One region of the Micromonospora sp. NPDC006766 genome, then DNA from elsewhere that is predicted to be linked to it. Evidence: riboswitches for the same ligand, from Rfam matches in the RefSeq annotation. Region 1 holds a riboswitch; the other holds the start of a gene.

Region 1 (8,630 bases):
TCGTCGCCTCGCCCCTGAGCGGCCTGGACGGGGCCGGACGCGTCGACGTCCGTCCCGTGGTGGCGGCCGTCGACGCCGCACTCTGCGCGGCCGGTGACCTCGCCGAGCTCAGCGGCCGTTTCCTGATCGCGCTCGACGACGGCCGGGGCGACGTCGCCACTCTCGGCGCCGATCTATGCTGGACGGCCGGCAGCGGCGCGCTGCTGCTGGCCGGGCGGGACGTCGGGCTGCGGACCGGCGCCGACAAGGTCGGCGAGGCGGTGGTCGTCGCCGTACGGGCGTTCCTGCGCCAGCGCGGCGGCCGGCGAGACGTGTGGCGCATCACAGACCTGCCGGACGTGCCCACGGCGATCGTCGCCGCGCTGGACGGTCCGCACGCCGACCCGGTCGACCCGCCGCGCGGCGCGCCGCCCCAGGTCGGCCCGCACCCGGCCGGCTTCGTGGTCGCGGCGGCGCCGTTCGGTCGGCTCACCACCGAACAGGCCAACACCGTGGCGGCCCTGGCTGATGGGCCCGTGGTGGTGACCCCTTGGCGCACGATCGTCGTGCCCGGGCCGCCCACAGTGACGGCGCCCCGGCTGGCCGAGGTCGGGCTCGTCGTCGATCCGGCATCGCCCTGGGTGGGGGTGACCGCCTGCACCGGCCGGCCAGGCTGCGGCAGCGCCCTGGCCGACGTGCGCGCCGACGCCACGGCCGCCCTCACCGCCACAGGCCCGCCCGCTGCCGGTGCGCTTCCGCTGCACTGGGCCGGTTGCGACCGCTGCTGCGGGCGTCCGCCCGGCCCGGCCGCCGTCGCCGTGGCCACCGGCACCGGTTACCGTGTCGCGAGTCCCCGTGGGGATGATCATCACGGCCCGCTGCCCGAGCGGGTGGCACAGGCACGGAGACCTCGATGAGCTACGACTACGTCCGCGACGGCGCGGAGATCTACCGCCGCTCGTTCGCCACCATCCGCGCCGAGGCCGACCTGTCCCGGTTCCCCGCCGACGTGTCCCGGGTGGTGGTCCGGATGATCCACGCCTGCGGCATGGTCGACCTGGTCAACGACGTGGACGCGCACCCCGAGGTGGTCGCCGCGGGCCACGCGGCACTGAAGGCGGGCGCGCCGGTGCTGTGCGACGCGGCGATGGTCGCAGCCGGCATCACCCGCAGCCGGCTGCCCGCCGACAACGAGGTGCTCTGCACGCTGCGCGACCCGGCGGTGCCGGACCTGGCGCGGGATCTCGGCACCACGCGCAGCGCCGCCGCGATGCAACTGTGGCGGGACCGGCTCGACGGAGCGGTGGTGGCGATCGGCAACGCCCCCACCTCACTGTTCCGGCTGCTCGAGATGATCGACGAGGGCGTCGGCCGACCGGCCGCCATCGTGGGGGTGCCCGTCGGGTTCATCGGCGCGGCCGAGTCCAAGCAGGCCCTCGCCGCACACCCGGCGGGGATCCCGTACCTGGTCGTGCACGGTCGCCGTGGCGGCAGCGCCGTCACCGCGGCGGCCGTGAACGGCATCGCGAGCGAGGTGGAGTGACGATGACGCAGCCCGGCACGCTCTATGGCGTCGGCGTGGGACCCGGCGACCCGGAACTGCTGACGGTCAAGGCCGCCCGGCTGATCGCCGAGGCCGAGGTGATCGCCTACTACTCGGCCCGGCACGGCCGCAGCATCGCCCGTACCATCGCCGCTGGCCTGTTGCGCGAGCATCAGCTTCACGAGCCGTTGGTCTACCCGGTCACCACCGAGGGCACCGACGACCCGGCCGGCTACGAGGGCGTCATCCGCCAGTTCTACGACGACAGCGCCGAGCGGCTGGCCGTCCATCTCGCCGCCGGCCGCGACGTCGTGGTGCTCTGCGCCGGCGACCCGATGTTCTACGGCTCCTACATGTACCTGCACGAGCGTCTCGCCCACCGGTTCCCCGCCGAGGTGGTGCCCGGTGTCACGTCGGTCAGCGCCGCCTCCGCCGTGCTCGGCCGGCCCCTGGTCGAACGCGACGAGGTGCTGACCATCCTGCCCGGTACGCTGCCCGCCGAGGAACTCGCCCGGCGGCTCGCCGACACCGACGCCGCCGCAGTGCTCAAGCTGGGCCGCACCTTCGACAACGTCCGCGCCGCCGTCGAGGACGCCGGCCGGCTGCCCGAGACGTGGTATGTGGAGCGGGCCACCTCGCAGCGGGGACGGCAGGCTCCCTTGGCCGAGGTGCCGGCCGATGAGGTGCCGTATTTCTCGCTGGCCCTGCTGCCCAGCCCGACCAGCGCGGCCGCCCGGGACGAGTCGCCGGCCCCGACCCCGGGGCAAGCGGGGGAAGTCGTGGTCGTCGGCCTCGGCCCGGCCGGACCCCGGTGGCTGACCCCGGAGGTGGCGCGGGCGCTGCGCGAGGCCGAGCACCTGGTCGGCTACGGCCCCTACGTCGACCGCGTGCCGGTGCGCCCGGGCCAGCAGCGGCACACCTCAGGCAACCAGGTGGAGACCGAACGGGCCGCGCACGCCCTGGAACTCGCGCTCGCCGGCGCCCGGGTGGTGGTCGTCTCCTCCGGTGATCCCGGAGTTTTCGCCATGGCCAGCGCCGTCTACGAGGTGGCCACCGCGCACGAGCGGTTCGCGGATGTCCCCGTGCGGGTCCTGCCCGGCCTCACTGCGGCGCAGGCCGCGGCGAGCCGGATCGGCGCACCGCTCGGCCACGACTTCGCGGTGATGTCGCTCTCCGACCGGCTCAAGCCGTGGCCGGTCATCGAGGCCCGGCTCGCGGCGGCCGCCGCAGCCGACCTGGTCCTGGCACTCTACAACCCGGCCTCGGCCAGCCGCCGCTGGCAGGTCGGCGCCGCCCGCGACGTGCTGGCGCGCCACCGCGACGCGAAGACACCCGTGGTGGTCGCCCGCGACGTCGGTCGTGTCGGTGAGACGATCACCGTCACCACGCTGGCCGAGCTCGATCCGGAGACGGTGGACATGCGCTGCCTGCTCATCGTCGGCTCGTCGACGACCCAGGTCAGCACGAGGGGCGACGGGTCCACCGTGGTCTGGACTCCGCGTACCTATCCCGGCTGAGTCGGCAGGGCGGACAGCCAGTCCATCGCCTCCTCGACCGTGGCCACCGCCGTCGAGGAGGCGACGGGTGCGGGACGCTCGATCATCAGCACCGGGAGCTCGAGGCGGCGTGCGGCCGCGAGTTTCGCTTCCGTGAGCGGGCCCCCGCTGTCCTTGGTCACCAGCACGTCGATGCGGTGGGTACGCATCAACTCCAGTTCGCCCTCAAGGGTGTAGGGGCCGCGACTGCGCAACAGCCGGACGTGGGCGGGGATCGGCTCCGCCGGCGCGTCGACGACCCGGGCGAGGATCCACAGTCCGGTCAGCGGCAGGAACGCCGAGATGCTCTGCCGGCCGGTGGTCAACAGCACCCGTCGCCCGAGCCTCGGCAGCATCCGCGCCGCGGCGTCCACATCGGGTACGCGGTGCCACCGGTCGCCCTGCTGGGCTGTCCAGCCCGGTCGTTCCAGCCGTAGATGGGCCACGCCGGCGGTGGCGGCGGCGTCGACCGCGGCGGCCCGCATCCGGGCCGCGTACGGGTGGGTCGCGTCCACGACGGCGTCGATGCGGTGCGTGGTGAGCCACCGCGCCAGGCCGCTGGCGCCGCCGAACCCGCCGACACGTACCTCACCCACCGGTAGGCGGGGATCGGCGACCCGCCCGGCCAGTGAGGAGATCACCCTCGTCGCCGGCTGGTCGACGAGCAGGGCGGCGAGGGCCCGTGCCTCGGCGGTGCCGCCGAGGATGAGCACCCGTCGCTCAGAAAACACCTGCATACCGTTCACTTCCATCGGCGGGGCGAGTTCCGGGATGGTCGGGGTCGGGCCTACCCTCGCGCCACAAGCCCGGAGCGCCCCCCACCACGGCCGGTGCCCGCCTCGGCAGCTTGAGCGAGGCGGGCACCACCAACAATCACTGCAGCATCACGATCGCGTCGGGTCGCGCGTTACGGCTCAACGGCCGACGCCGACCGCCGCCTCCTCCGTCGTGGCCGCACGCCGGCGCATGCGAGGTCCGGCGACCACGCCGAAGAGCAGTCCCAGGACGGTCCAGGTGGCGAGCTGGGTGCCGAGCGAGGCGAGCCGGAACTCCCAGAGTACGGAGGCGGGGAAGCCTTCGGGGATCTCGTTGATTGCCGGGAGGGCCATCTGGATGATGGCGATGAGTACGACGAACGCGCCGACGGCCGCGATGGTGGCGTTCCACGTGCCGTAGCGGGGATGCAGCCAGCGCCCGAAATACAGGGCGAGGAGCCCGACCGCGACCGCGATCACGATCATGAGGAAATGCAGGCCGGTTCGTTCGCCCAGGCTGTCCGGGTCGCCGGTGGCCGGCGGGTTGGCGGGGTACTTGAGAAAGGGTACGAACGCGACGGTCAGGAAGCCGCCGAGCGCGACGAGCGCGGCGGTCGCGCGGGGGCTGAAACGACCGATCCGGCCGTACGCGACAGCGAAGACAAGGGCGAACAGGCCGCCGAGCGCGACGCCGTACACCAGCGTGGCGGTGCCCAGGCCGACGGTGCTCTGCACGGTGCGGCTGAACAGTTCGTGCTCGTCGCCTTCGCCGTGCGCGGCGGCATGCATGGACTCGAAATCGATGGCCTGACCGACCGGGCCTTCACCAAAGAACGTGGCGAACAGGAAGGTGACGGCACCGGCGGCAAGGCCGACGAGCATGCCGCGAACAAGTAGCGAGCGTGCGGACAACATAGAAACTCCTGCCAGGCTCAGTGGCAGGGGAAGCCGAGCAGGTGGCGGCCGTCGTGCACGAACTCATGCACCGTTGCGCCGGAGAACAGCGAGAACACACCCTGTTCCACGCCGACGAAGTACAGCAGCACAGCCGCGAGGATCGCGCCGAAGATCGCCCAGGGCAGGATCTGGCGCAGCGGAATGGCGGCCGGTAGGGAAACGGCGGCGGGGGTGGGCAGTGACACGTCAGACATGACAAGAACCTCCTCGGGATCACGCGTCCCATAGCGGGTTTCGGCGACGGGGAGGGTCTGACTCCCGGCCAGGTGGGTTGGGCCCACAACCGGTTACAGTGGCGCGACCGTGCCGGCATCTCACCGGCTTCCTCCTGCCATCACGCTGTGCCCCGGACGGTACGGCTGACGAGGCAGGAGTGTCAACGTGCGGAACGAAACCGGATCTGTAGAGCACTCGGAGGAAACCGACGGTGGCGAGGCACGGAGGTCAGCTGGTATGAGCAGTCGCCTGGTACTGGTCAGCCACGCACCCACCGCGGCCACCAGGGCTGCCGCCTTTCCACAGAACGAGCCGCTTGACCCGCACGGTCTGGCCGACGCGGTGGCGCTCGCCAACGTGCTGCCCCGCGCCGACGAGGTCCGGTGCGGGCCGGCGCTGCGCTGTGTGCAGACCGCCGCCGCGCTCGGGCTTGCGCCGGCCATCGACGAGATGCTCCGCGACGCCGACCTCGGCCGCTGGGCCGGTCGTATGCTGGACGATGTCGCGGCTGCGGAACCGGACGCGGTTGCGGCCTGGTTGACCAACGCGGCCGCAGCACCGCACGGCGGCGAGTCTCTGCACGACCTGCTCGACCGGACTGGCCGCTGGCTTGGCGCCTTGCCCGGCACCGTGCGGACGCTCGTCGCGGTCACCCACCCGATGGTGATCCGTGCCCTGATCGTGAACGCGATAGGCGCCGCACCTGCCTCGTTCTGGCGGATCGACATCGCGCCGCTCACCGGGACCGTTCTGCGCGGTGGCTCCGGACGCTGGACGGTGCGGATGATAGCGGGTCCGCTGGCTTGCCAGTAGTGGCTCTGTTCGCCGCTCCCCCTGTCCCGGATCGAGCCGATGGCGGCACATTCACGAGTCGCGTGGGCGTCTGCCGTCAACCGGCATGCCGTCGCGCAGGTGCTCGTCGGCGATACGGACGGCGAGGTCGGCGTCGACGTGTTCGTACCAGATGTCGTCGGGATACACGACGACGAGCGGGCCGAGGTTGCACGGGAACAGGCAGCCGGTCGCGGTGACCAGGACGTCGTCGTCGCCGAGGCCATGCTCCGTCAGGCGTTTGCCGAGGGCGGCGGCGACGTGCTCGGCACCGTATGCGGTGCAGCGCGGCCCGCGGCAGACCAGCACGTGCCGGCGGTGTCGGGTGATCTGTGACCAGGCCGGGCTGCGGAACGGTCCGGGGTTGCCGTCGACCGTGGTGTGGTCGCCGGTGATGGCATCGGTGACTGCTGTGACCAGCGCGGGCTGCGCCGCCAGCGGCGCGGCGACAAGGATTCGTGTCTGCCGGTCCCGTGTGGTGCGCCAGTGGGCGACCGCGCGGCGGATCCAGGTGTCGAGGTACCGGTCTGGCGGTACGTGCGTGGCCACGAGCAGGACTTCGCCCTGCGCCGGTACGGCATCGAGGGCTGCGTGCAGGGACGGCTCGGCGCCGTCGAGGAAACACGCTCGCACCGGTACGCCGGTGGCCTCGGCGGCGGCCGCGGCGAGGCGGTGGATCGCGTCGTGGCCGCCGTGGTGGGTCGCCCCGCGTGAGACGAGCAGAACGTTCATGCTGCCGGCGCCCGGTAGGTGATGACCGGACGTCCGTCGTGCACGGTGACGTCGGCGTCCACGGCGTACACGTCGGCGAGCAGCGCGGGCGTCAGCACGCCGACCGGCGGTCCGGAGGCCACGACCCGGCCGTGGTGCAGCACCACCACGAGGTCGCAGAACATTGCGGCCAGGTTGAGGTCGTGCAGGGCGGCGAGGGTGGTGACGCCGCTGCGGCGGACCAGGTGCAGCAGCTGCAGCTGGTGGCCGATGTCGAGGTGGTTGGTGGGCTCGTCGAGCAGTAGCAGTTGCGGCTCCTGGGCCAGGGCCCGGGCGAGCTGCACCCGTTGGCGTTCCCCGCCGGACAGCGTCTGCCACTTGCGGTGCGCGTATCCGGTCATGTCGACGCGTTCGAGGGCGTCGGCGGCGGCCGCCCGGTCGGTGTCGCTGTCGGACCAGCGGGAGCGGCGGTGCGGGGTCCGGCCGAGCAGCACCACGTCCAGCGCGGTCAGGTCAAGGTCGGTCTCGGCGTACTGGGCGAGCAGGGCCATCCGCCGCGCCGCGGCGGCACGCGGCAGCCCGGCCACGTCGTCGCCCTCGACGGTCACGGTCCCGGACCCGGGGGCGATCAAGCCTGCGACGACCCGCAGCAGGGTGGTCTTGCCGGACCCGTTCGGGCCGAGCAGGCCGACCAGGCTGCCGCGCGGCGCCGAGCAGGTCACCCGGTCGAGGAGGCGAGCGGCCGGCACCGACCACGAGACATCACGGATGTCGAGCATCAGGCTTTCCCATCCTGACGGCGCAGCAGCACCACGAACGCGGGCACCCCGAGCAGGGCGGTCAGCACGCCCACCGGCAGCTCACGGGGTTCGAACAGGGTCCTGGCCGCGGTGTCCACCCAGATCAGAAAGATCGCTCCGGCAAGGACGACGACCGGCAGGAGCCGCCGGTGGTCGGGGCCGGTGAACCGCCGCGCGGCGTGCGGCAGCATCAGCCCGACGAAGCCGATCGCACCGCTGATCGCGACCAGCACGGCGGTCAGCAGCGCCGTGGTGACCAGCAGCAGCCACCGGACACGCCCGACGTCAACACCGAGGGCGGCGGCGGCCTCTTCGCCGAACGCGAACGCGTTGAGCGCCCGGGCAAACCAGAGGATCACGGCGAACACCGCCGCGAGCACCGGCGTCGCCCACCCGAGTGCGGTCCAGTCGGCGCGGGCGAGCGAGCCGGACAGCCAGAAGGTGATGCTGTGGGTCGCGTGCGGGTCGGCCACCCAGATGATCACGAACGAGGTCAGCGCGGAGCACAGCTGCGCGATGGCGACGCCGGCCAACACCACCCGGGTCGGTCGCAGGACCGCCCGCCGGCCGGCGGCAGCGACCACGACGGCGAACGCGGCGAGTGCCCCCGCGAACGCGCCCCCGGTGAGCGCCGCCGCACCCGCGCCGAGGCCCAGGACCAGAACGGCGACGGCGCCCAGCGACGCCCCGGAGGAGACGCCCAACAGGTACGGGTCGGCGAGCGGGTTGCGGGTGACGGTCTGCATGACCGCCCCGGAGGCGGCGAGCCCGGCCCCGACCACGGCGGCGCCCAGCACCCTCGGCAGCCGCAACTCCCACACGATGTGGTCGCGCAGCAACGGCACGTCGGCGCTCGTCAGGCCGAGGTGGTCGGTGATGACCAGCCACACGGTGCCCAGCGACAGGTCCGCCGGCCCTACCGTCACGGCCGCGCCCACCGACAGCAACAGGCCACCGGCGAGCACGACCACCACGGTCACCATGCCCACCGCCCGGACCGGCCGCGCCGGAGCCTGCGCCGGCCGGGTGGTAGCGGTGGTCAGTTGTTCACCCCGCCGACACCCCGGGCCAGGGCCTCCACGGCGAGCACGTTCCGCACGCCTGCGGAGGTAGAGGAGAAGTCCAGGACGACGTACCGCTTGTCCTTGACGGCGGGCAGGTCTTTGAGCGTCGCATGCTTTTCGAGGAACGCCTGCTTGGCGGCGGCGGTGTCCCAGCTCGCGTCAACGAGCACGATGACGTCCGGGTTGCGCTCGACGACGGTCTCCCAGCTGGTGTCGGCCCAGCTGCCGTTCAGGTCGGC
Region 2 (21,206 bases), on a different contig from region 1:
CCGGTCGGTGACCTGCGCGGCCACCACCGGGTCGTACGGCGCGATGACCTTCGCCACCTGGTCGCCGTAGAGAAGCCCGAGCGCGATGTCCGGGGCGAACACCGAAGCCAGTTGAAGCAGCCGGTACGCGCCCGGCGACTGCTGCCGCAGCCGTTGCAGAGACTGTTTCCAGACGTCGCGCTCGGGGCCGGTGCGCTCCAGCCCGGCCAGGTAGCTGGTGACGGACTCCGGACTGTCGGCCAGCCAGGCGCCGGCCAGGGCGACCAGGATCGGCACGTCCTCCACCGCCTTGGCGACCTGATCGGCCTCGGCGACCGTCATGCCGCGCTGTCGGGTCCGCTCCAGCAGGTGGGAGACGCTCTCGGCCCGCTCGAAGGCCTCCACGTCGACAGCCCGGGCGAGGTCACCCCAGTCCGGGTTCCGGGTGGTGACCAGCACGTGCCCGTCGCCGTGGGGCAGATAGTCCTTGACGGGCCCGTACTGGTCCACGTTGTCGAAGACGACCAGCCAGCGCAGCGGGGGCTCATCCTCCGCCCGCCCGCCGCCGCGCGCGAGCCAGTCTCGCACCGCCTGGGTATTCTCCGGCACGCTCGGTTGCTCCGGCAGACCGAGCCGCCGCCCAAGGTCGGCGAAGCGGACGTCGACGAACTGCGGCGGGTCGGCGTCAACCCACCAGACGATGTCGTACGCGCCACGGAAGCGGTACGCGTACTCGGCGGCGAGCTGGGTCTTGCCAATGCCGGCACCGCCCCGCAGGGCCACCGGCACCCGCTCGCGCGCCGCCGTCTTCAGCTTCTCCCGCAGCGTTAGCAGCAGCCGCTCTCGCCCGGTGAAGCGGACGTTACGCGCCGGCGCGTAGAACACCATCGGCTCGGCGGCCGGGTAACGGTGCACCGGCACCGTGCGGCTCCGACCGTCCACCACCCGGCCGACGAGCTCCCACAGCTGTTCGGCGGCAGCCGCCGCGCCACGCTCGTACACGGTGGCCCAACTGCCCGGCGGCGTGTCCACCGACGGCGTGGTGTCGTCGAGGTGCAGGGCGAGCGCGGGTGAGCTGCCCTGCCGCCCGCTCGTTCCGTCGCGCCGCCGGGCCGCCAGGTACGCCCGGGAGACCAGGTGCAGTTCCCGGGAGGCCGTGCCGGGTGGCACCGCCGCCGAGGTGCCCAGCGGCGCGGCCATCACCCGCAGGTCGACCGCGGTGAGCACGGCCTGGACCCATTCCACCCAGGCCTGGTCCTCGGGCACGTACCGGAGCACCATCAGCTCGTCGACGATCACGGGCTTGCGCTCGAAACGCTGGACGGTCTGCCGCCGCAGCCCGTCGTCCATGCGGGGCAGGGCAGTGACCTGCCCGTTCGTGATGTGCCGGGTCAGCGCCTCGTACGCCGACAGCAGGCCACGACTGCCCGGCACGTCACCGAAGGTCGCCAGGGTCTCCTCGTACGCGTAGTACGCCCGGTACGGCACCTCGACGGTGAGCCAGTAGTCCTGCCGTTCAATGTCGACCATGCCGCTGGGCAGCCCGGCGAACCGTTGCATGGCCAGTGCCCGGCCGGCGTCGGTCTTGCTCTTCTCCCCTTCGTCCACCCGCATCGGCACGGGCAGCACCCGCCGGGCACGTCGTCCCTCGTAGCCGCGCACCCGGGCGGCCACCATGGCGGCGCCCTCGATGCCCTGGTCGCTGAGGGTGAAACAGTCGACGAGGGTGTCCGGCAGGTGGATGGTGCAGATCTCGGCGACATCGCTGATCCCGGTACGGCTGTCGATCAGCGTGTAGTCGTAGTGCCGCTTCATGTCCTCGCGCAACGCGTCGAAGAACTGCGCCCCGCCGAGGCGGTTGTAGAAGTTGTCCCAGTTCAGGCCGGTGACGCTGGTGGCATAGTCGGGGTTGTGCCGGCCGGCAAGGAGCAGGTCCAGGCCACCGCCGCCGGGAAAGTCCCAGCCCACCGAGAAGGCGTACCTGTGCACCCGGGCGTACTCGCGGTGCCAGTCGCCGGGACGGCTGTCGCCGTTCTCACCGCGCCGGCGGGCGTTCTCCCACTCGTACTCGAGGATCAGGTCCATCACGCCGCCGGTGGAGGCGACCTGCTCCGGATCGAGGAACGGCGCGAAGAACCGGTGCAGGCCCGGGGATTCCAGGTCCCAGTCGGCGACGAGCACCCGGTGGCCGTTCGCGGCGAGGATCCACGCGGTGTTGGCCAGTGCCATGGTGCGACCGGTGCCGCCCTTGTAGGAGTAGAAGGTGACGACCTGGCCGTCGCGGGGAGACGTCATCGTTCTTCCTTCCCTCGCCGTACGTCGGAAACCGTGGCCGGCCCCAGGCGCGGTCTCGGGCTGTGCGGGCCGGCCGGCGGATCGACCGGACCGTGCCGGAGAAACTGTTTGCGCGCCTCGGTCACCAGCAACGGCGCGCTGCGCTCGAACTCCTCGACCGTTCGCACCGGCAGCACCCGGGAAAACCCGGCGTCCTGCAACGTACCGGCGATCGCCTCGGGTGTCGGCTCGCCGCGCGCGTGGTCGGCGGCGATGACGAGCGGGACCACCCACTGCGGAAGGCCGTCGAGCGCGGTACGGGCGGTGGGGGCGCCGACACCCGCGTCCACCAACACGATCACCGGGCTGCCCGGCGCGCGGCTGCGGGCTTCGGCCAGCTCGACGACCCGGGTCGGCAGGCCCAGTCGCTCGGCGGTGGCGGCGACGTAGTCGGTGACCGCCAGCTCGTGCTGGTCGCCGTACGGGCGCCAGCGGGCGGAACCCGCGCTGAGCGCGGTCACCACCAGGGCGGGTCCCCCACTCTCGACGATCGGGCTGCCGGTCAGGGTTGCCGCCCTCGACCGGGCGAGCGGCTCGGTCTCGGTCACTGTGACAATCCGTTCGGCCAGCTCCGCGAGGATGTTGTCGTACTGCCGGCGGTAGGTGCTCAGCTTGCACAGCGCCCGCAGTCCGTTCTCAGCGTAGTCGGCCCGCTCGTCGGCGTCGCGGACCAGCTCCAGCGCCCGGTTGGCCTCCGGATGGTCACCCCAGGACGGCAGAGGCATCCAGAGCACCGGCAGCACATGCCGCTCGACCCGCGCGGCGGCGAGCCGGGCCAGCCGGCTGAGGAACGAGGCGCGTTCGCCGAGGGCCCAGGCGTTGCGGAAGTAGTTCGGCGAGTAGAGCGGGACAAAGACGTGGGCGACGCTCAACGCGTCGGTGAGCGTCTGCTTGAGGTCGGTGCCCGGGTTGACCTGGCCGTCGAAGAAGCCGGCCTCCAGCTCCGCGACCCGGGTGGCACGGCCCCGGACGGAGGTGCAGAGGTCCTGGAAGAAGCGGCTGACCCAGTAGTCGGTGTCTGGCCGGGCGGCATCCGACAGCGGCACGGAGTGGGCGTAGCTGAGGAAGAAGTAGGTTTCCCGCCGGGTGGCGACGTACGCCGAGGGGGTGTCAGACCAGTTCATGACCGCCCTCCTCGAAGCTGTCGCGCAACTGACGCATGTCGGTGGGGACCTGCGCCTCGACCCAGTGTGTCCGGTACGCCCGGGCGACGCGTTGCGCCAGCCGCCAGACCACCGCGTCGTAGGCGTCCTTGCCGTTGCGGCCGAGGCTCAGCAGACCGTAGATGCCCTCGTCGTGGTACTGCGGAGCGATGTCCGAGGGTAGTCGGGTGGGGATGAACATCTGCCGCCGCGACACCACCTCGGGCACGTCGCGACGGTCCACCACCGACCAGTTGACCGGAATCAGCGGGGTCTCCCCCGCCGACGGTTCGGCACCGGGACGGGTCGCTGTCCGCCGCCGGGTGAACGTGTCCCACTCCCGGGCGCACCACTCGCTGCGCAGGAACTGCGGCGAGATCAACGGGATGAACACCTGGCAGTGGCCTGCGGCGTACGCGAGGTCCTCGGTCCACAGCTGTCCCCCGTCGAGCATCCGGTCCATGAACCCGGCGGTCCGTCCGGGACCCAGGCCGAGCAGTTCGACGACGTGGTCGGAGAGGTCGACGAAGAGCTGGAAGACCTTCTGGTTGGTGTCCCGGGGTGGCGCGGCGATCCGGTTGCGGGTGCGGGCATAGCTGAGGAAGAACACGGGAGCGCTCTCGTCCTCCCAGAACTGTTCCTCCGCCACCTACCGCTCCCGCCCGGCGCAGCCGACCCAGATCGACCAGAGTATCGACCTTTGCCAACCTGCCGCCGCCCCCCTTCACGTCCGCCGATGCTCATCCATCCACGCGCGGGCGATGTCGACGGCCACCCGCAACCGCACCAGCCGGCAGTCGGCCGCCCCCACGCGGCCGGCGCGCGCCGTCCCGGACGCCTCGACCGCCTGGCCGACCAGGGCGAAGTCGCCATCCTCGAGGTGCGGGGCTCGAAAGTCCCGCCGTACCCGCCGGCCTTCGTCGTCCCGGATGTAGCACCGGTACGCCCGCTGTGCGGCGGGGCGGTGCAGCCGGTACTCGGCGAGGTGGAACGCGGTGCAGACGGACCAGCCGACGCCGAGCAGCAGCACCAGTGCGTCGCCGGCGTACAGTGCGCCCAGCGGGGACCGTTCGCCGAGGTGGCAGTCCAGGTCATGGACGGCGGTCAGCGCCGCCGCGTCCCGGCCAAGTGCCGCGAAGGAGGAGTGCGGATGGCGGCTCCGTCGGGCACCCGCGCAGCGCCGCACGTGTTCGGCGAACGCACCCACCCCCTCGACGGGGCTGTGTGCGGGATCGAAGGCTGGGATCGCCGCCTCCGCGGCGGCCACCTGCGCCGAGGACATCCCTGCCGTCACCGCCCGGAAGGCACGCGACGTGATGGAGTTGCCCGGGGTCGAGGTCGGTACGACGACGGTGCCGGCCTCGCCCAGGGTGTCCCGCAGCGCCGCCAGCAGGGTGGCCGGCCCGGCGGGATCCGGTCGGATCCGGGACAGTGCGCAGTGCGCCAGCACGGTCGCACCGGCGGGCAGCCCAAGCGCCCGTAGCTGCGCCGCGAGGGTGACCCGGTCCGCAACGATCACGGCCAGCCGTCCATCGTTGCCCGGATCCGCTGGACGAACCGCTGCCCGTCCTCGGTCAGGACGCCGAGCCCGAGCAGCTCCTCGGCTGCCCCTGCGGTCCAGTCACGGTAGCGACGGAAGTGCCCGGCCGCAGCCGGGGCGGAGCGTCGGCGCCACAGGTCGGCGACCGCCAGGTGCGCATACACGCCATGCAGCGCGCCCTCCACAGGCCGGGGGTCCGCCCGCCATGGCACCCGCACCGTACGGGGATCCGCGCGGTCGAACAGATCACAGACGTCGAGCACCGCGTCCAGCTTGAGGTGCTGCACCTCGTGGACGAGCAGGACCGCGAGCGCCTCGGCGTCGGCCACCGGCGCGATGGCGACCGCACCGAACGCGCAGCGGGCGGCGGCGCTGCGGGACCGACCGGTCGGGTCGGGGCGAAGCGGAACCACGGCGCGCAGCAGCGTGTGGATTCCGCCGGCATAGCCGGCGGCCTCGGTGTCGATCCAGCTGACCGCCTCCTCCACCTGGGCACGCCATCGGGCGGCGACGGCCGCGCCGAGCCGGGACTCCACCGGCAGGTCGTAGCAGTCGCGGTAGGGGTCGGTGTCCTCCAGCAGGACGGGCCGACCGGCGGGGCAGGCCTGCCACACCGGCTGCCACCCGTCGGGCTTCTCCGGCAGGTCAGGCCGGACCCGGACGCGTCGGCCAGCCACCTGCACCTCGAAGGCTCCATCCGAAATGGACAACCGAGCCTGATCGCCGGCCGCGCTGACGGCGATCGCACCGAGGGTGGGCAGGTGGATCGCGCCGTCGCGGACAGGGACGGCGAGTTCGGCATCGGCTCCGGCGTGGACCGCGGCGGCGGCCGCGATCGAGGCGAGGTGAGGCAGCTCGTCGGCCGCTCCGGCTCGGCACCGCTGCGCCCAGTGACGGACGAACGGGTGACCGAGCACGGCGCGGACCGCGCCGGGCGCGGCGAGGTCGAGCTCGACGAGGAGATCCCACCCGTCCGCCGCCAGCGGGTCGCCGGCCGCCGCCGGACTGAGCGCGACGACGAGAGCGCGGACGACGCCGGCGTGGACGGAAGCCAGCTGCCGGAGCGACTCCGCGCTGCCCTGCCCGGCGCCGAGGTCGTCGAGGACGGCCGGACTCAGCACGTCGGCCCGCCGGGCCGGCACCTGCCGGTGTGGTGCCGCCGTGGATCGGACGAGTTCCGCCAGGTCAGTGCAGTAGACCGACGGGTTGTCGAAGCCGCTACCCGACTGGTATCGGTGGGGGAAGAGGCCGCCGCCGCATCGCCGGACCACCGGACAGGCCTGGCAGGTGGCGCAGAGACCGGCCAGGCCGGACTGGCGTACCGCGATGCCCGGATGGACCGCTGCGTCGTCGACCCGGTGCCGAAAGATGTCGAGGCCGGTGGCCGCGGCCCCGTGAAAGGCGGACTTGAGGGAGTCCACCTGCTCGAAGGTGCCGTCGGTCTCGATGACGACCAGGTCGGCCGGGCCCAGCCCGACCGCTTCCGTACCGGTGGCGCCGCCTGCGGCGGTGGCGAGCAGGGACTCCAGCAGCCGGATCGGCACCGGACGCCCGTCCGCGGACCAGCGCCGATAGATGGCCAGCAGCCAGTCCGCGTACGGCGTGGCGGCTCCGTCCGGGCGGTGTGGCGGCCGGTCCCAGTTGGCGTGCGGCAGCAGGAAGTCGATTCGCGGCGGCTCCTCGGCGAGCAACGCCTCGTAGACCTGGATCGGGTCGTTGGCGAGGTCAACCGTGCAGAGAATGCCTGCGTAGCTGGCGCGGTTGGCCGGGCGACGCAGCAACGACAGGGCCCGCAGCACCCGGTCGTGACTGCTCGCACCGTTGGCGTAGCGGCGGTGCCGGTCGTTGGCTGCCCGACCGCCGTCGAGAGAGATCCCCACCTTGACGTCGTGGGCGACCAACACGTCGCAGATCGCCTGGGTGAGCAGCACGCCGTTGGACTGCATCCGCAGGTCCAACCGGGTGACCGGCCCAATGACCCGGCGCAGGGTGCCGGCGGTCGCGTCGAGCCGGTCGGCACCGGCGAGCAGGGGCTCGCCGCCGTGCAGGATCACCCGGACCAGGGCCAGCCGGTGCGCGGCAGCGTGCTCGGCGATGCGCAGTGCGGCGGCTTCCACCGTGGTTGGCGCCATCACCCGCGGCTGGCGTTGCCACGACTGGTCCGGATGCTCGTAGACGTAGCAGTGGTCGCACGCGAGGTCACAGCGGCTGGTCAGCTTGAGAACGAACTGGCTCAGCGGGGTGACCGGCGTCGCCGGCGCGAAGTGCGGCGCGGTGGGATCAGATTGCTGAGCCGAAGGATGCGACATCGACCCGCGCCGGCTGCTCCGCCCTGCGGTCGTCGACACGGGCCACGGTGCGGGCCCGGTCGAGCGAGATCCGGCCGAGCGGCGTATCCCGAATGTCGCTCAGCGGCGCCGGGATCAGATCGGGCTGGCTTACGGTGCTATCCACGTCGGCTCCCCCATTGCGTCGAGGACGGACGAATACCCATTCACTGATAGTCGTCATTATTGGCGATCCTATATGCAACAACGGGTGATGTCACTGCCGCACTACGCCATCTTCCTCAATCATCTTCGCCATCCATCCCTCATTGGACAGCGAGATGATCCGCTCGGCCTCGGCCACGAAGGCGTCGTCGTCGGTCCAGCCGAGTCCGCGTTCCCGGGTGAGCCGCAGCCGGGTCAACTGGTCGGCGGTTCGGGCGTACTCGATCTGCTGCTGCTCGTACCGCTGGGCGGTGGCGTAGCCGATCAGCGCCGTGGTCACCGACGCCGCCACACCCACCCAGGCGGTCAGGCCCAGACCGTCGCCGAACACCCCGACCACCGCCAACAGCAGGGCGGCGACCACGGTCAGCGTGGTCACGGCGTACCCGATCCGCGCCGCAGCGCGGCCCGCCCGATGCGCCGCCGGCAGATAGTAGTCGTCGACCTCACGGCGTACCCGTTCCGCAAGATAGGTGGCCGGGTCCGTGACCAGCGGCAGCGGCCGGTCAGCCGGCGCGACGTCGAGCGTGACCGCGAGCAGGTCGCCGGCGTCGTCCATGAGACGGTTGAACCGACGGAGCAGAACAGCGTCCCGGTCGGTGCCGGTGAAGGGGCCGGTCCCTGCGAGGTACTGATAGACCTCCGCCTTCAACGCCTCGGAGACGGAGCGCAGCCGGGTCCAGATCCGCACGGCCTCGCGGGACGCCCGCCGGGTCGCCAGCGGGACCAGCAGCAACGCGACGGCTGCGACGAGCGCCAGTGCCCGGCCGGCAAGCGGCGCGGCCCCGGCCAGCCGCGCGGCTGCGGTGCCGGCGACAGCCGCGGTGACGGTGAGCGCAGCCACGGCCCCACGGGCCAGGGTGATCCGACGCTTCGCGTTCCGGGCCGCCCCCGACCAGACGCTCTGCCGCTGCCACACGGAGGACACGCAGGCCAACGCATCGAAGTCCACCACAGCCGAATGGTAGCCAACCGGGGGGCATGGCCGGCGGTGACTATACCTCGGCAGATGGGTTCACCGGCGCTGGAGCAGCCCCCGTCTGGCCATATAGGCTCGCAACGTCTCGGCGTCCTCGGCGGCCATCAAGCGGCGTGGGATCACGGTCGCCGGCATCCGGCCGACGTACACGATCCAGAATTCAGGGGTGTCCCTGACCTGGGCGACCCCGTCCCAGGCGATACCGCCGGACTCCGAGCCGCTGCGCATCATGATGTTGTCGTCGGTGATGTCGTAGGCGCCCTCGACAGCGTAGCGACTGGAGCGGCGCCGGGCGCGCCACCGCACCCACGGCGGATACAGCATCGACAGCAGGCCACCCACGACCATCGCCAGCCACAGCGACGAGATCTGGTCGCCCCGCGCGGACCCCCGCGAGACGGCGAAACCGATCACCCCGACCGCAGCCAGCACCGCGCCGATATAACCGTACTTGCGTAGCCGAACGCTGCTGAGCGCAGCGGCCACGCGGCCTGGGTAGGCGGGATCGGCTGGGACGTCAAAACGGATGTGCACGCCAGCACGATAGCCCCGTCCGCCCGGACAGCGGCCACAAGACGGCCTCCAGGGACCGGTCGCTGCCCGCGCCAGGTGGCTGCCAACTCCTGCACCGGCACCGAGGACCCGTGACGAGGGATGTCAACTCGTCCTCGCCTGTCAGCGGCGATTGAACCCTGACCACCTTGGCGGGTGTACGGCGCACACCTACGCTGCTTTCGTAAGGTGTACGCCGCACACTCAGGGGAAGGCGAGATGAAGGCGAGCGGCGCTGAACGCGTACGACTGGCATGCCATGCGTGGCGATCCACGCGCGGGGCGGCTGTTGGCATCCTTCGTCCGACACCGCATCGCCACCCTCACGGCAGCGCCCAGCCGGCAACACCTCGACACCCTCCGCGCCCACGCCGAGGCCGGCCGCCTCACGCCCGTCTGACGTGCCACAGAGCAGGAAGCGCCCGCTCGCGCAGAGACGTCACTGCCTGACGGGCTGTGGCGTTGTTGTGCCTCCTGGCGATATACCACGTGTCAGCCGGGCGCGTTGACCCAATGCTGGTGAGAAGCCGCACCAGGATAGACCGTCATCGCTCTTGTGGTGATGGCTCGATTCTTGCAAGATCGAGCCATCACCCAAATCGCACGGGAGGATGACAGAGTGTCACATTCGTTGGTGAAGCGGTCTCTTGGAATCGTCGGTGCCGTGACTACAGGATTGCTGCTATTGGCTGCTCCGGCTCAAGCGGCACCTAAGACCGAAGCGGCCGGCGGCGAGCAGGTGAAACCGACGGTTAGTGCCGCCGAGATCGAGGCGAACAATGCTGCCGTGTGGGCGTCGCTGCCGCCGAACGTGACCATGACGGTTACCGGGGAGATGCCCAAGCTTCAGGGCCCGATCGACCACTACACTCAGGACGGCCCCACGGTCACGACGGGAGTGACTCCTTTCGCGGTGGACACAATTCCGTACTCCTACACATTTAGTGGAGTGCATAACTGGCCCGGACGAGACTTCCAATCCGCGCGGACGAGTTTCTGCAAGGACATCAAAGCCACGTGGGATTACCCCCAGGGGAAGCATCATGAGTTTAAGGTTGACCTTTCAGCGGGCGGGACTATCACCGTTCCCACTGACGGCGTAATGCGTACCTGGTGCTGGTCGAACGTTCCGACGAACAAAACTATGCACTTCATCTATTACTCTACGAATAACGCCCCCGCTGACGTCGCAAGGGCTTCCGGCAGCGGCTCGGTCCACTACTGACCTGCAGACCTGTTGAGGATGCGCGGAGGCGAGTCGCCTCCGCGCATCCTTGCCGTCGGCGGGCCGCCGTCAGGGGGCGGATGGCGTCATGATCGACAATCTAGTCAGGTTGGCAAGGTCGGCCGTTGGCGTAAGCTCCACCGTGGTCGCGCCTGCTGCCTTGTCCGCGGACGCTCGCCCGATCGTGACAGCGCCAACCTCATTGCTGTGTTGGGACGGATCCGGCATCAAGACACGGTTGGTCTGGTAAACGTCACCGTCTGCGGGAATGCTTTCCATGACTAGCTTTCCGCCGGTGCCGCGTACGGAACCCGGAACATTACTGATGTTCGTGTACACCTGGCCGGCGAATCCGGTGCTGGTAATGAGGTCGATAGTGGCTTCGCCGCGGACGTCATCGACTGCCGTTACGCGTCCGACCAAGCCTTCGGCGACGACGGCTAGTTGCCCCTGCCGGACTCCCTGATCCTTCGGGAACGCCACGATTACCTGTTGGCCGGTCCTGCCGACTACCTCAGCGGGTACGGCCCGCGCGTCGCCGTCCACACCGTCCTCACCAGGTACCTCGAACACCTTCGTGGCGCTGGCGAACGGTCGCTTCGGCTTGATGAACCCCGCGATCGTCGTCGTCTGCGCGGTCGCAGCGATCGGCAATTCTTTTACAACAAGGCGGCTGGTAGGTCCGTCCGGTTCTTGTATCATGTCATGATCGATCGCGGTGCTCGACAGCCGCACCGCTGTCACGCCCGGCATGGCGATGGCAATGGCAATGGTGCCAAAGATGTCATTACTAACCACGCCGGCGGCTCCGGACAACCGAGGACTGACCAGACTTATCACCTGAGTCTTCACCGGGTCGGGCGCCGGCCGATCAACCCGCATCCGCAAGGCGTCCGCCGCACCGGAATCGCCGGTGAAGAACGCCAACCGCGGGTCGCCCTGTTTGTCGTATCCCTGTAGAACGACCACCGTCGAGCGCAGGCGTGGATGGCGCGTCGCGACAAGGGCCCGAACATCAGTGTGCGGGCCTGCCGAGTTGGTACGGTCCCAGACGCTGGTGGCCTCACGTACCAGGCCAGCGTCCACGTCTCCCACCGGGGACCAGCCCAGAAACGGGCCATCCGGGGGCAAGGCAGCGAGTTGCGGTGTGGACCCGAAGCCGACAACCCGAAACATCGTCACCAGCACCGCCAAGCACATTGCGGCCGCGGCTCCGGCGGCGATACGCTGCCGCCCGCGACGCCGGTCTGCCCGCCGCATGACCTTGCCTTCATAGCCCTCGGCCGGTATCACCGACTCGGCCAGATCCGCCAGGCCGTCACGCAACTCGGTCGTGTTATGCATAGCGCACCTCTTGATCGGCAACAGCGTCGGCCTCAACCCACTGCTTACGCAGAGTCTGCAGACCCCTTGATGAAAGACTCTTGACCGTGCCAACCGAACAGCCCATCACGTGCGCCGTGTCCTGCTCGGACAGGTCCTCGTAGAAGCGCAGTACGACGGCGGCACGCTGCCGTGCTGGCAGCCCGTCCAACGCCCGGCGGAGCAAGTCCCGCTGTTCCACCCCCACGTACTCGTCGCGCGCCTGACTGTCCACCAGCCGACCCAAGGGCTGTTCCCACCAGGATCGGCGCCGCCTCCAGGACACGAAGGTGTTGACTAGAATGCGCCGGACGTAGTGATCGACGCCTTCTGAGCGTTGCAGTCGAGGCCACGCCACAACCGTCTTGGCCAACGTCGTCTGGACCAGGTCCTCTGCTTTCCCTCGGTCTCCGCACAGCAGGAAGGCCGTCCGGAGCAGTGATCCGTAACGTGCCCGCACAAAGGCTGTCACCTCCTTATCCTCGCGATCGTGCATCAGCCACCCGCACCCTCGGTCTCAATCTCACGGCCACTACTTACGCTCTCGACCCCAGCAAACGTTGCCGTGACCCCGGAACTTTTTGACGATCGACCATCTCGACCCGCCCGCCGTGACGGCGATGCGCAGAAGGAGCCTCTCGGAAGGTCTACGCCTGGTACGCCGACACGCCGAGCAGCTCGTCCACCGTCACGAACCGGTAGCCTCGGGCCAGCAGCCCATCGATCGTCTCCCGCACCGCTACGACCGTCTCGGCGCGGTTGCCACCCCGGCCGTCGAACCCGTCGTGAAAGATGAGAATCGAGCCAGGGCGCGTCTTGGCGATGGCGCGACGGGCCATCCGTACGCCGGACGGCTGGAACACCTCCAGCGCATGGCCGAACTCGCCGGCAACCGGGTGCAGGCCGCTTCGGCGCAACATCCGCAGCAGGGCCGGCTGGCGCCACAGCCACGGTGTGCGGGCCAGCGCTGGGGTGCGGCCGGTGACCCGCGCCAGGATGTGCTGGGTCTGCTCCACCTCCCGCTCGTACGCTCGCGGCCGCAGGTATGTGCCGAACCGATGGCTCAGTGAATGGTTGCCCAGGACATGACCGGCGTCGATCGCGCGTAGGGCGACCCCGGGGTGACGCTCGACGCACTGTCCGACATAGAAGAAGGTCGCCCGGATGCCTCGTGCTGCCAGGATATCGAGGATCTGTGAGGTGTACGGCTCGTTCGGGCCGTCGTCAAACGTCAACGCCACCCGTCGTTCGGTGGACGCGCCGCGGTAGGGGTAGTCGCGCGAAGACGGGGCGAACGGCGACATCAGCAGCCAGTACGCCGCACCGATGGCCAGCAGCAACAGCCCGATCAGGACGGTCACCGCGCCTCCTGACGGCCGGCCGCCACGGCTACCTCGAACGACCCCGCGTGGTCGCGGAACGCCGGCGCCGATCCCAGCACACGCCGCTTCGCGATCCGGTTCACGGCATAGGTCAGCAGGTAGTGCACAGGCAGGGTCACGAACACGTTGTACGCGATCCCGCGGCTGAGCCTCCGACCTGACGTGCGGGTCGGGTTGTCATGGTCGTAGACGACCCGGCCCTTCTGCCGTAGCCGGCGCAGTTGGTCGAGTTCGTCGCCGCCCTGGGTCAGGCTGGTGTCGTAGCCCGTCCAGGCCTCGCGGCGGAAAGCGATGTTTGTCGCGCTCGCGTAAACGGCGCGGCCGGTCAGTCGGTAGACGCCGTTGACGGCCCCGAACAACATCCGGCTGTAGATCGGGCCCCACCTTGGGCCGTCGTCGTACCGGCAAGGGCCGACGACCGCGACGACGCGGCCATCGCTGCGGAACCGCGCGTCGATGCGGCTGAGCCAATCACGGCTGTGGACCGTATCGGCGTCGGTGGAGACGATGATCTCACCGCGCGCCGCCTCTGTGCCTCGCTGGCGGGCGTCGCACACCCCGGGCGTCGGCTCGGCCACCACTCGCGCGCCGAGGTCGCGAGCGATGTCCGCGGTCTCGTCCGTGCAGTTGTTGTCAACGACGATGACCTCGCACACTCCGTCGAAGTCCTGCTTCTGCAGGGAGAGGAGAGCGTCGGTGAGATAGCCGGCCTCGTTGAAGCACGGGATGACGACGGTGAACCTGGGCCTCTCTGGCATGTGGATGATTATTGGGGCGACGGGGTCGCTGAGACGATCCGGAAATCCCCCGACTTCAACCGGGGGCTATCCCCCAAGGCCCCTCAGGCTTACCCCTGGCACTCCAGCCGCCTTACCCTGCTCGCCAAGCTACGCGGACGGCGCTGGTGCGCTGCACTAGTAGCAACGCCGTTCAGTTAGGCGGTTCGGTCGGTCGTCAAGGGCCGGTGTCGAGGATGTTGATCTCGATGGTGGCTTTGTAGGTGGTGCGGTCGATGTCCGGGCCGCGGGCGTTGTACTTGGAGATGGCACGTTTGACGATGCGGGGCTTGGTGCGTACGCGTCGGTCGGGCATGAGTGCGGTCAGGATCCTTCGTCCGATCGCGCCGACGAGGTCGATGATCGTGTCGGCGATGATGCTGGCGGCCTGGATGACCTGGTCGCGGGCGGTGTGTAGGGCGATGGTGAAGCTGGCCCGGTCGGGGTCGAGTCCGGGGACGCTGTCGGTGGCGTCGACCATGGCGGTGCGGAGCACCTGATAGGTGACCAGCAGGGCGTAGATCTCCTGGTCGATCCCGGTCGGGGTACGGGCGCGTAGCACCCGCCCGCCGAGGATGGTGGATTTCAGTTCCAGGTAGACGGTCTCGATCTCCCACCGCTGGTGGTAGAGGGTGATCAGCTCGCCGGCCGGGTAGCGGCGGTGGTCGAGCAGGGTGGTGACCAGACGGTAGGTGCCGGTCCGAGCGCCGGCGCTGGTGACGATGCTGATCTCGGCCTCGACGACGCGGACAGGCAGGCTGCCGAGTTGGGACAGGTAGGAGCCGTCGCGGTAGCGGGCCCGCACCGGTAGCCGCCGGCCGGACTTGCATCGCACCAGCAGGTCCGCGCCGCCGGCAGCCAGTCGGGCCAGCAGATCCGCGGCGGCGAAGTTTCGGTCGGCCAGCAGCAACATCCCCGGCCGGAGACTCCCCGCCAACCGTGCCGCGTACCCGGTCTCGCCAGTGCTGGCCGGGCCGAAGACCGCGTCGATGACGCTGCGGGTCCCGCAGGCCACCAGGGCCAGGACCCGGACGGTGGGGTAACCGCCCGCGCCGTGGTTGCAGCGCTGCTTGACGAAGGTGGTGAGGTTCGCGGCGCTGTCGGCCACGCTCATCAGCGTGCCGTCCACAGCGCAGACCAGCAGCCCGCGCCAGGACACCGCCCCGGCCGCAGTCGTCGCGGCCGGGCCACGCAGCAGGTCGAACAACGCCCGCAGAGGCGCCACCCCGAGCCGTTGCCGGGCCTGACGCAGCGCGCTGGCCGTCGGCGCAGCCACGGCCAGGCCATGCAGACCAGCGGTCAGCCGATGCCAGACCTGCCCGTAGCCCAACTCGGCGAACAAGCAGCCGGCCAGCAGCAGGTAGACCACCACCCGTGAGGGCAGCAACCGAACCCGCGACTGCACCGCACCGGTACGTCGGAGTGCGTCATCAACCATCTCGAACGGCACCAGCTGGGTCAACTCGCCCAGATGGCCCGGCGCGAACCGGCCCGCCGCCACCATCGTCGTACGCGTTATGGCAATCTGTCCGGACAGCGGAGCTCCTGGTTTCGGGGTGTCTTGGAGTGACAACCCTCTCTACCGGAGCTCCGCTGCTTTGCATCCCTCGACACGCCTTGACAGGTCACCGAACCGCCTAACTGAACGGCGTTGGCACTAGTAGGGTGCGAGGTGTTGAAAACCCCCCGGGAGGCGGAAGCGCGCATCGGTCCGATCGGCGCGCTGCTCTGCCGACTGGCGTTCCTGGCAATCTGCCTGCCCGGGCCGGTCCTGCTCGCCGCCGCGCTGACGCGAGACCCAGTGCAGTCGCCCACGGACTTCTGGGGCCTACTCGCCGGTGACGTACTGGTGACGATCGTCGGTGTCGGTTTCGGCGTCTTCGGCTGGCGGCTGGTCACCCGCTCGCGCCGTGACGCGCGTCGGCTGTCCGCCGCCGGTGTCGCCGCGACGGCGGAGATTCCCGCGGTGGCGAACCATCTGGACGGAGAGGACCCGGGGCTGGAACTCCACCTGCGGATCAGTGGGCCCGGGTTCGCCACGTTCGAGGCGGACACGATCCGGGCCGACGACCCGGCCCTCGTGCCCGGCGCGGTGCTGGCCGCCGTCGTCGACCCCGCTGATCGCCTCTTTTCGATCACCGGGTTCCTTTCACCCTGACTAGCGGATGGTCAACGACGGGGGCCGGCTGCCCCGCGACGATGAGACGAAGTCGACACGCTGACACGACATCTTGTATTACCCCATCGCCGGTGGCGCCATATATGGTGTCTCACGCAGCTGGTTCGACCGCCCGGGTGGGTGGTCGAGGCAAGAGGGAACCCGGTGCGAGTCCGGGACTGCCCCGCAGCGGTGAGTGGGAACGACAGCCGTCACCAAGCACTGGACCGTGAGGTCTGGGAAGCGACGGCCAGTAGGCGACCGTAACCGGTCGCGCCCGCGAGTCCGAAGACCTGCCAGCGCGCCGCACGCGCCGCGTGCGGCGGTCGGAGGCCGCGCGGGACGGCTGACGCCATCAGCCCGCCGGCCACGGCAGGCACGCCATCCAGGCGAACAGTGGCGTTCTCCTGCGCGTCCGTCGACCTCGTCGACAGGCGTGAGGAGGGGACGTGACGGCGAAGCAGGAGCAGGCTGCGGCCGATCAGACGGTGCCGGAGCAGCGCTGGCATGCGATGCGGGTCCGCAAACGCAACGGCGACACCGAGCCGGTGGACGTCAACAAGATTGTCAGGGCGGTCGAGCGGTGGGTGGCCGACCTGGACGAGGTGGACCCGCTGCAGGTCGCCACGAAAACGATCAGTGGCCTCTACGACGGGGCGACCACCGCCGAACTGGACAAGCTGTCGATTCAGACAGCGGCGGAGTTGATCGGTGAGGAGCCGCAGTACTCCAGGCTGGCGGCGCGGTTACTGGCCGCGTACGTGGACAAGGAGGTTCGCGGGCAGGGCGTGGCGAGCTTCAGCCAGTCCATCCGGTACGCCCACGGTCTCGGGCTGATCGGCGACGAGACCGCCGCGTTCGTGGCCCGTAACGCCCGCAAGCTCGACGACGCGGTGGACCCGGTCGGTGATCTGCGGTTCGAGTACTTCGGGCTGCGTACCGTCGCGGACCGTTACCTGCTGCGGCATCCCGATTCGCGGTTGGTGGTGGAGACGCCGCAGTACTGGCTGCTGCGGGTGGCCTGCGGGTTGTCCGAGACGCCGGGCGAAGTGATCGGCTTCTACCGGTTGATGTCGTCGCTGGCGTACCTGCCGAGTTCGCCGACGCTGTTCAACTCGGGCACCCGGCACACCCAGATGTCGTCGTGCTTCCTGGTCGACTCGCCCCGCGACGAGCTGGACTCGATCTACGAGCGGTACCACCAGGTGGCGAGGCTGTCGAAGTTCTCCGGCGGCATCGGCATCGCCTGGTCGCGGGTCCGCGGCCGGGGCGCGCTGATCCGGGGCACGAACGGCCGGTCCAACGGCATCGTCCCGTTCCTGAAGACGCTGGACGCCGGGGTGGCGGCGGTCAACCAGGGCGGCCGGCGCAAGGGCGCGGCGTGTGTCTACCTGGAGCCGTGGCATCCGGACATCGAGGAGTTCCTGGAGCTGCGGGACAATACCGGCGAGGATTCCCGGCGGACGCACAACCTGAACCTGGCCAACTGGATCCCGGACGAGTTCATGCGCCGGGTCGAGGCGGACGGCGACTGGTCGCTGATCGACCCGTCCGACGCGCCGCAGCTCCCCGACCTGTACGGCGAGGAGTTCGACGAGGCGTACCGGGCCGCGGAGAAGAAGGCCGTCAAGACGGTCAAGGCCCGGGACCTGTACGGGCGGATGATGCGCACCCTGGCGCAGACCGGCAATGGGTGGATGACCTTCAAGGATCCGTCGAACCGGCTGTCCAACCAGACCGGGACGCCGGGCAACACCATCCACCTGTCGAACCTGTGCACCGAGATCCTCGAGGTCAACAACGACGCCGAGACCGCGGTCTGCAACCTCGGCTCGGTCAACCTCGGCGCCCACGTCACCCCCGACGGGGTCGACTGGGAGAAGCTGCGGGCGACCGTGCGTACCGCGGTGGTGTTCCTCGACCGGGTGATCGACATCAACTACTACCCGGCCGAGCAGGCGGCGGCGTCGAACCCCCGCTGGCGGCCGGTCGGGCTCGGCCTGATGGGCCTGCAGGACGCGTTCTTCACCCTGCGACTGCCGTTCGACTCGGTGGAGGCTCGCGAGCTGTCGACTCGGGTGCAGGAGGAGGTCTTCCTGACCGCGTTGGAGACCTCCGCCGGCCTCGCCGAGCGGTTCGGCCCGCATCCCGCGTACGCCGACACCCGGGCCGCGCAGGGCCAGCTACACCCGGACCTGTGGGGTGCCGAACCGACCCAGGTGCAGCGGTGGACCGCGCTGCGGACGCGGATCGCCGCCCACGGGCTGCGCAACTCGCTGCTGGTCGCCATCGCCCCGACCGCCACCATCGCCTCGATCGCCGGCTGCTACGAGTGCATCGAGCCGCAGGTGTCGAACCTGTTCAAGCGCGAAACCATGTCCGGCGAGTTCCTCCAGATCAACACCTACCTGGTACGTGAGCTGAAGACGCGCGGGCTGTGGACGCCGGCGATCCGGGAGCAGATCAAACGCGCCGACGGATCGGTGCAGGGCATTACCGGACTGCCCGCCGACGTGCGCGAGTTGTTCCGCACCGCGTGGGAACTACCGCAGCGGGCATTGATTGACCTGGCCGCCGCCCGCGCGCCGTACATCGACCAGTCGCAGTCGCTGAACCTGTTCCTGAGCGCGCCGACCATCGGCAAGCTGTCGTCGATGTACCTGTATGCCTGGAAGTCCGGGCTGAAGACCACCTACTACCTGCGCTCGCGTCCCGCGACCCGCATCCAGCAGGCCACCGTCGCCGTCTCCCCGGCAAGCACGCCGATCGTCGCGGTGAGCGACGACGAGGCATTGGCCTGCTCCCTGGAAAACCCCGAAAGCTGCGAGGCCTGCCAGTGACCACGATCCCCAATTCCCGCGCCGCCAGCACCGGCGAACGGCACCTGCTGCTCGACCCCGGCATGGACCTGACCCTGCGACCGATGCGCTACCCGCACTTCTTCGACCGCTTCAAAGACGCCATCAAGAACACCTGGACCGTCGAGGAGGTGGACCTGCACGCCGACCTGGCCGACCTGGCCCGGCTCACCCCGGCCGAACGGCACCTGGTGTCCCGGCTGGTCGCCTTCTTCGCCACCGGCGACACCATTGTCGCCAACAACCTGGTGCTCAACCTCTACCAGCACGTCAACTCCCCGGAGGGCCGGCTCTACCTGTCCCGGCAGCTGTTCGAGGAGGCGGTGCACGTCCAGTTCTACCTGAACCTGCTCGACACCTACGTACCCGACGAGGAGGAACGGTTCGCCGCGTTCGCCGCCATCGAGAACATTCCCTCCATCCGGCGCAAGGCAGAGTTCTGCTTCCGCTGGATCGACTCAATCTTTGAACTGCGCGAGCTGAGGACCCGGGACGACCGTCGGGCGTTCCTGCTCAACCTCATCTGCTTCGCCACATGCATCGAGGGGTTGTTCTTCTACGGCGCCTTCGCCTACGTCTACTTCCTGCGTTCGCGGGGTCTGCTCAACGGGCTCGCCTCCGGCACCAACTGGGTGTTCCGCGACGAATCGATGCACATGGCGTTCGCGTTCGATGTGGTGGACACCGTCCGGCGGGAGGAGCCGGACCTGTTCGACGCCGAACTGGAACGGCAGGTCACCGAGATGCTCGCCGAGGCGGTCGAATGCGAGGTCCAGTTCGCCGAGGACCTCCTCGAGCAGGGCGTATCCGGGCTGTCGCTGGCCGACATGCGCGAATACCTGCAGCACGTGGCCGATCGCCGGCTCGTCCACCTCGGCATCGCACCCCGCTACGGTTCGGCGAACCCGTTCGCGTTCATGGAGCTGCAGGACGTGCAGGAACTGTCGAACTTCTTCGAGCGGCGGGTGTCGGCGTACCAGGTCGGGGTGACCGGGAGGGTCACCTTCGACGACGACTTCTGACCGACGGTCGGGGGTGGACGGCCGGAGATCGAGGTCTCCGGCCGTACCGCCACCCCGTCGGAGCCGCCCACGATCGCGGCGCGTCCCGCCCGGCGCCGGGCTCGGCTCAGCCCTTCAACGGGTACGGGATGAAGGTGCTCCGGTTCTCGTCCAGGTCGAGTTGGCGGCTGATCGGCGCGGCGGCCCGCTGCGGGCAGGTCATCCGCTCGCAGGTCTTGCAGCCGGGGCCGATCGGGGTGGCGGCGTCGGCCGCGTGCAGGTCCATCCCGGCGGAGTAGACCAACCGGTTGGCGTGGCGGGTCTCGCAGCCCAGGCCGATCGCGTAAACCTTGCCGGGCTGGTTGTAGCCGCCGTGGTGGCGGGTGATGGTGCGGGCGGTCCACAGGTAGCGTTGCCCGTCGGGCATGGCGGCGACCTGCACGACGACCCGGCCGGGTGAGCTGAACGCCTCGTAGACGTTCCACAGCGGGCAGGTGCCGCCGGTGTGGGAGAACGGGAAGCCGGTGGCGGACTGGCGTTTGGACATGTTGCCGGCCCGGTCGACCCGGACGAACGAGAACGGCACCCCACGCGCGCGGGGGCGTTGCAGCGTACTGAGCCGGTGACACACCGTCTCCCAGCCCATCGCGAAGTGCTGGGTGAGCAGGTCGATGTCGTACCGGCGCTGCTCCGCCGCGGTCAGGAACTGCTCGTACGGCAGGAGCAGCGCGGCGGCGAAGTAGTTCGCCAACCCGACCCGGGTGAGGATCTGGGTCTGGGTTTCGTCGTACCGTTCCTCCTCCACGATCTCGTCGATCAGGTCGGCGAACTCCAGTAGCGCGATTTGCGCCGCCATCCGCATGGCCTCCTGCCCGGCTCGCAGCGACGCCGACAGGTGCAGGGTGCGGGTCTGCGGGCGATAGCGGTGCAGTTCGTCGCCGAGCAGGGCGGCGTCGTCGCGGCGGACGAGAATGCCGTGCCGATGGGCGAGCCGGTCCTGTAGCGCGGCGCGGACCTCGCCTCGGCGGAATCCGATGGCCACGGCCAGCCGCTCCGCCGCCTCGTCCAGATCCGGTACGTAGTTCTGCCGTCGGTAGAAGAACTCGGTCACCTGGTCGTGCGGGCTGCGGCCGATCGTCTCGCGATCGCCGAGCAGTTCGGCGAGTTGCTCGTCTGTTTGCCGGTACCGGCGGTGCAGGTCGATGACAGCCTCGGCGACGTCGGGCAGCCGGGTGGCGAGTTCGGTGAGATCGGCGATGCCCGCCCGCCCGGGGAGCGCCTCGCGCAACCCGGCGACCAGCCTCGGGGTGTCCCGCGGGGCGAAGACGGCCGAGTCGACGCCGAACACCTCGGTGATGCGCATGAGCACCGGGACGGTCAGCGGCCGGGAGTCGTGTTCGATCTGGTTGAGATAGCTGGGCGAGAT

The links. Region 1 has a riboswitch for cobalamin ahead of ABZ671_RS25150 (CbtB domain-containing protein). Riboswitches for the same ligand answer to the same signal wherever they lie in the genome.
Region 2: linked by a shared signal. The riboswitch ahead of ABZ671_RS23830 (ribonucleoside-diphosphate reductase subunit alpha) and the one ahead of ABZ671_RS25150 (CbtB domain-containing protein) in region 1 are both predicted to bind cobalamin.

Annotation. Positions count from the first base shown of each region.
Region 1 is NZ_JBEYIX010000041.1:43,185-51,814, forward strand. Features, by position in the region: gene ABZ671_RS25125 (precorrin-3B synthase) at 1-896, shown strand, start outside; gene ABZ671_RS25130 (precorrin-8X methylmutase) at 893-1,522, shown strand; gene ABZ671_RS25135 (precorrin-2 C(20)-methyltransferase) at 1,525-3,039, shown strand; gene ABZ671_RS25140 (cobalt-precorrin-6A reductase) at 3,027-3,788, opposite strand; gene ABZ671_RS25145 (CbtA family protein) at 3,972-4,727, opposite strand; gene ABZ671_RS25150 (CbtB domain-containing protein) at 4,745-4,963, opposite strand; cobalamin riboswitch at 4,996-5,133, opposite strand; gene ABZ671_RS25155 (histidine phosphatase family protein) at 5,223-5,798, shown strand; gene ABZ671_RS25160 ((2Fe-2S) ferredoxin domain-containing protein) at 5,850-6,548, opposite strand; gene ABZ671_RS25165 (ABC transporter ATP-binding protein) at 6,545-7,306, opposite strand; gene ABZ671_RS25170 (iron chelate uptake ABC transporter family permease subunit) at 7,306-8,310, opposite strand; gene ABZ671_RS25175 (ABC transporter substrate-binding protein) at 8,367-8,630, opposite strand, start outside.
Region 2 is NZ_JBEYIX010000036.1:21,739-42,944, forward strand. Features, by position in the region: gene fxsT (FxSxx-COOH system tetratricopeptide repeat protein) at 1-2,274, opposite strand, end outside; gene ABZ671_RS23755 (TIR-like protein FxsC) at 2,271-3,437, opposite strand; gene ABZ671_RS23760 (TIR-like protein FxsC) at 3,424-4,104, opposite strand; gene ABZ671_RS23765 (AAC(3) family N-acetyltransferase) at 4,180-4,974, opposite strand; gene ABZ671_RS23770 (FxsB family cyclophane-forming radical SAM/SPASM peptide maturase) at 4,971-7,304, opposite strand; gene ABZ671_RS23775 (FXSXX-COOH protein) at 7,276-7,449, opposite strand; gene ABZ671_RS23780 (DUF4231 domain-containing protein) at 7,540-8,442, opposite strand; gene ABZ671_RS23785 (YcxB family protein) at 8,503-9,000, opposite strand; partial or broken gene ABZ671_RS23790 (NAD(P)-dependent alcohol dehydrogenase) at 9,299-9,415, shown strand; gene ABZ671_RS23795 (hypothetical protein) at 9,683-10,243, shown strand; gene ABZ671_RS23800 (rod shape-determining protein MreC) at 10,313-11,587, opposite strand; gene ABZ671_RS23805 (SigE family RNA polymerase sigma factor) at 11,580-12,101, opposite strand; gene ABZ671_RS23810 (polysaccharide deacetylase family protein) at 12,253-12,966, opposite strand; gene ABZ671_RS23815 (glycosyltransferase family A protein) at 12,963-13,745, opposite strand; gene ABZ671_RS23820 (IS4 family transposase) at 13,942-15,267, opposite strand; gene ABZ671_RS23825 (hypothetical protein) at 15,436-15,921, shown strand; cobalamin riboswitch at 16,026-16,237, shown strand; gene ABZ671_RS23830 (ribonucleoside-diphosphate reductase subunit alpha) at 16,371-18,761, shown strand; gene ABZ671_RS23835 (ribonucleotide-diphosphate reductase subunit beta) at 18,824-19,801, shown strand; gene ABZ671_RS23840 (short-chain fatty acyl-CoA regulator family protein) at 19,908-21,206, opposite strand, start outside.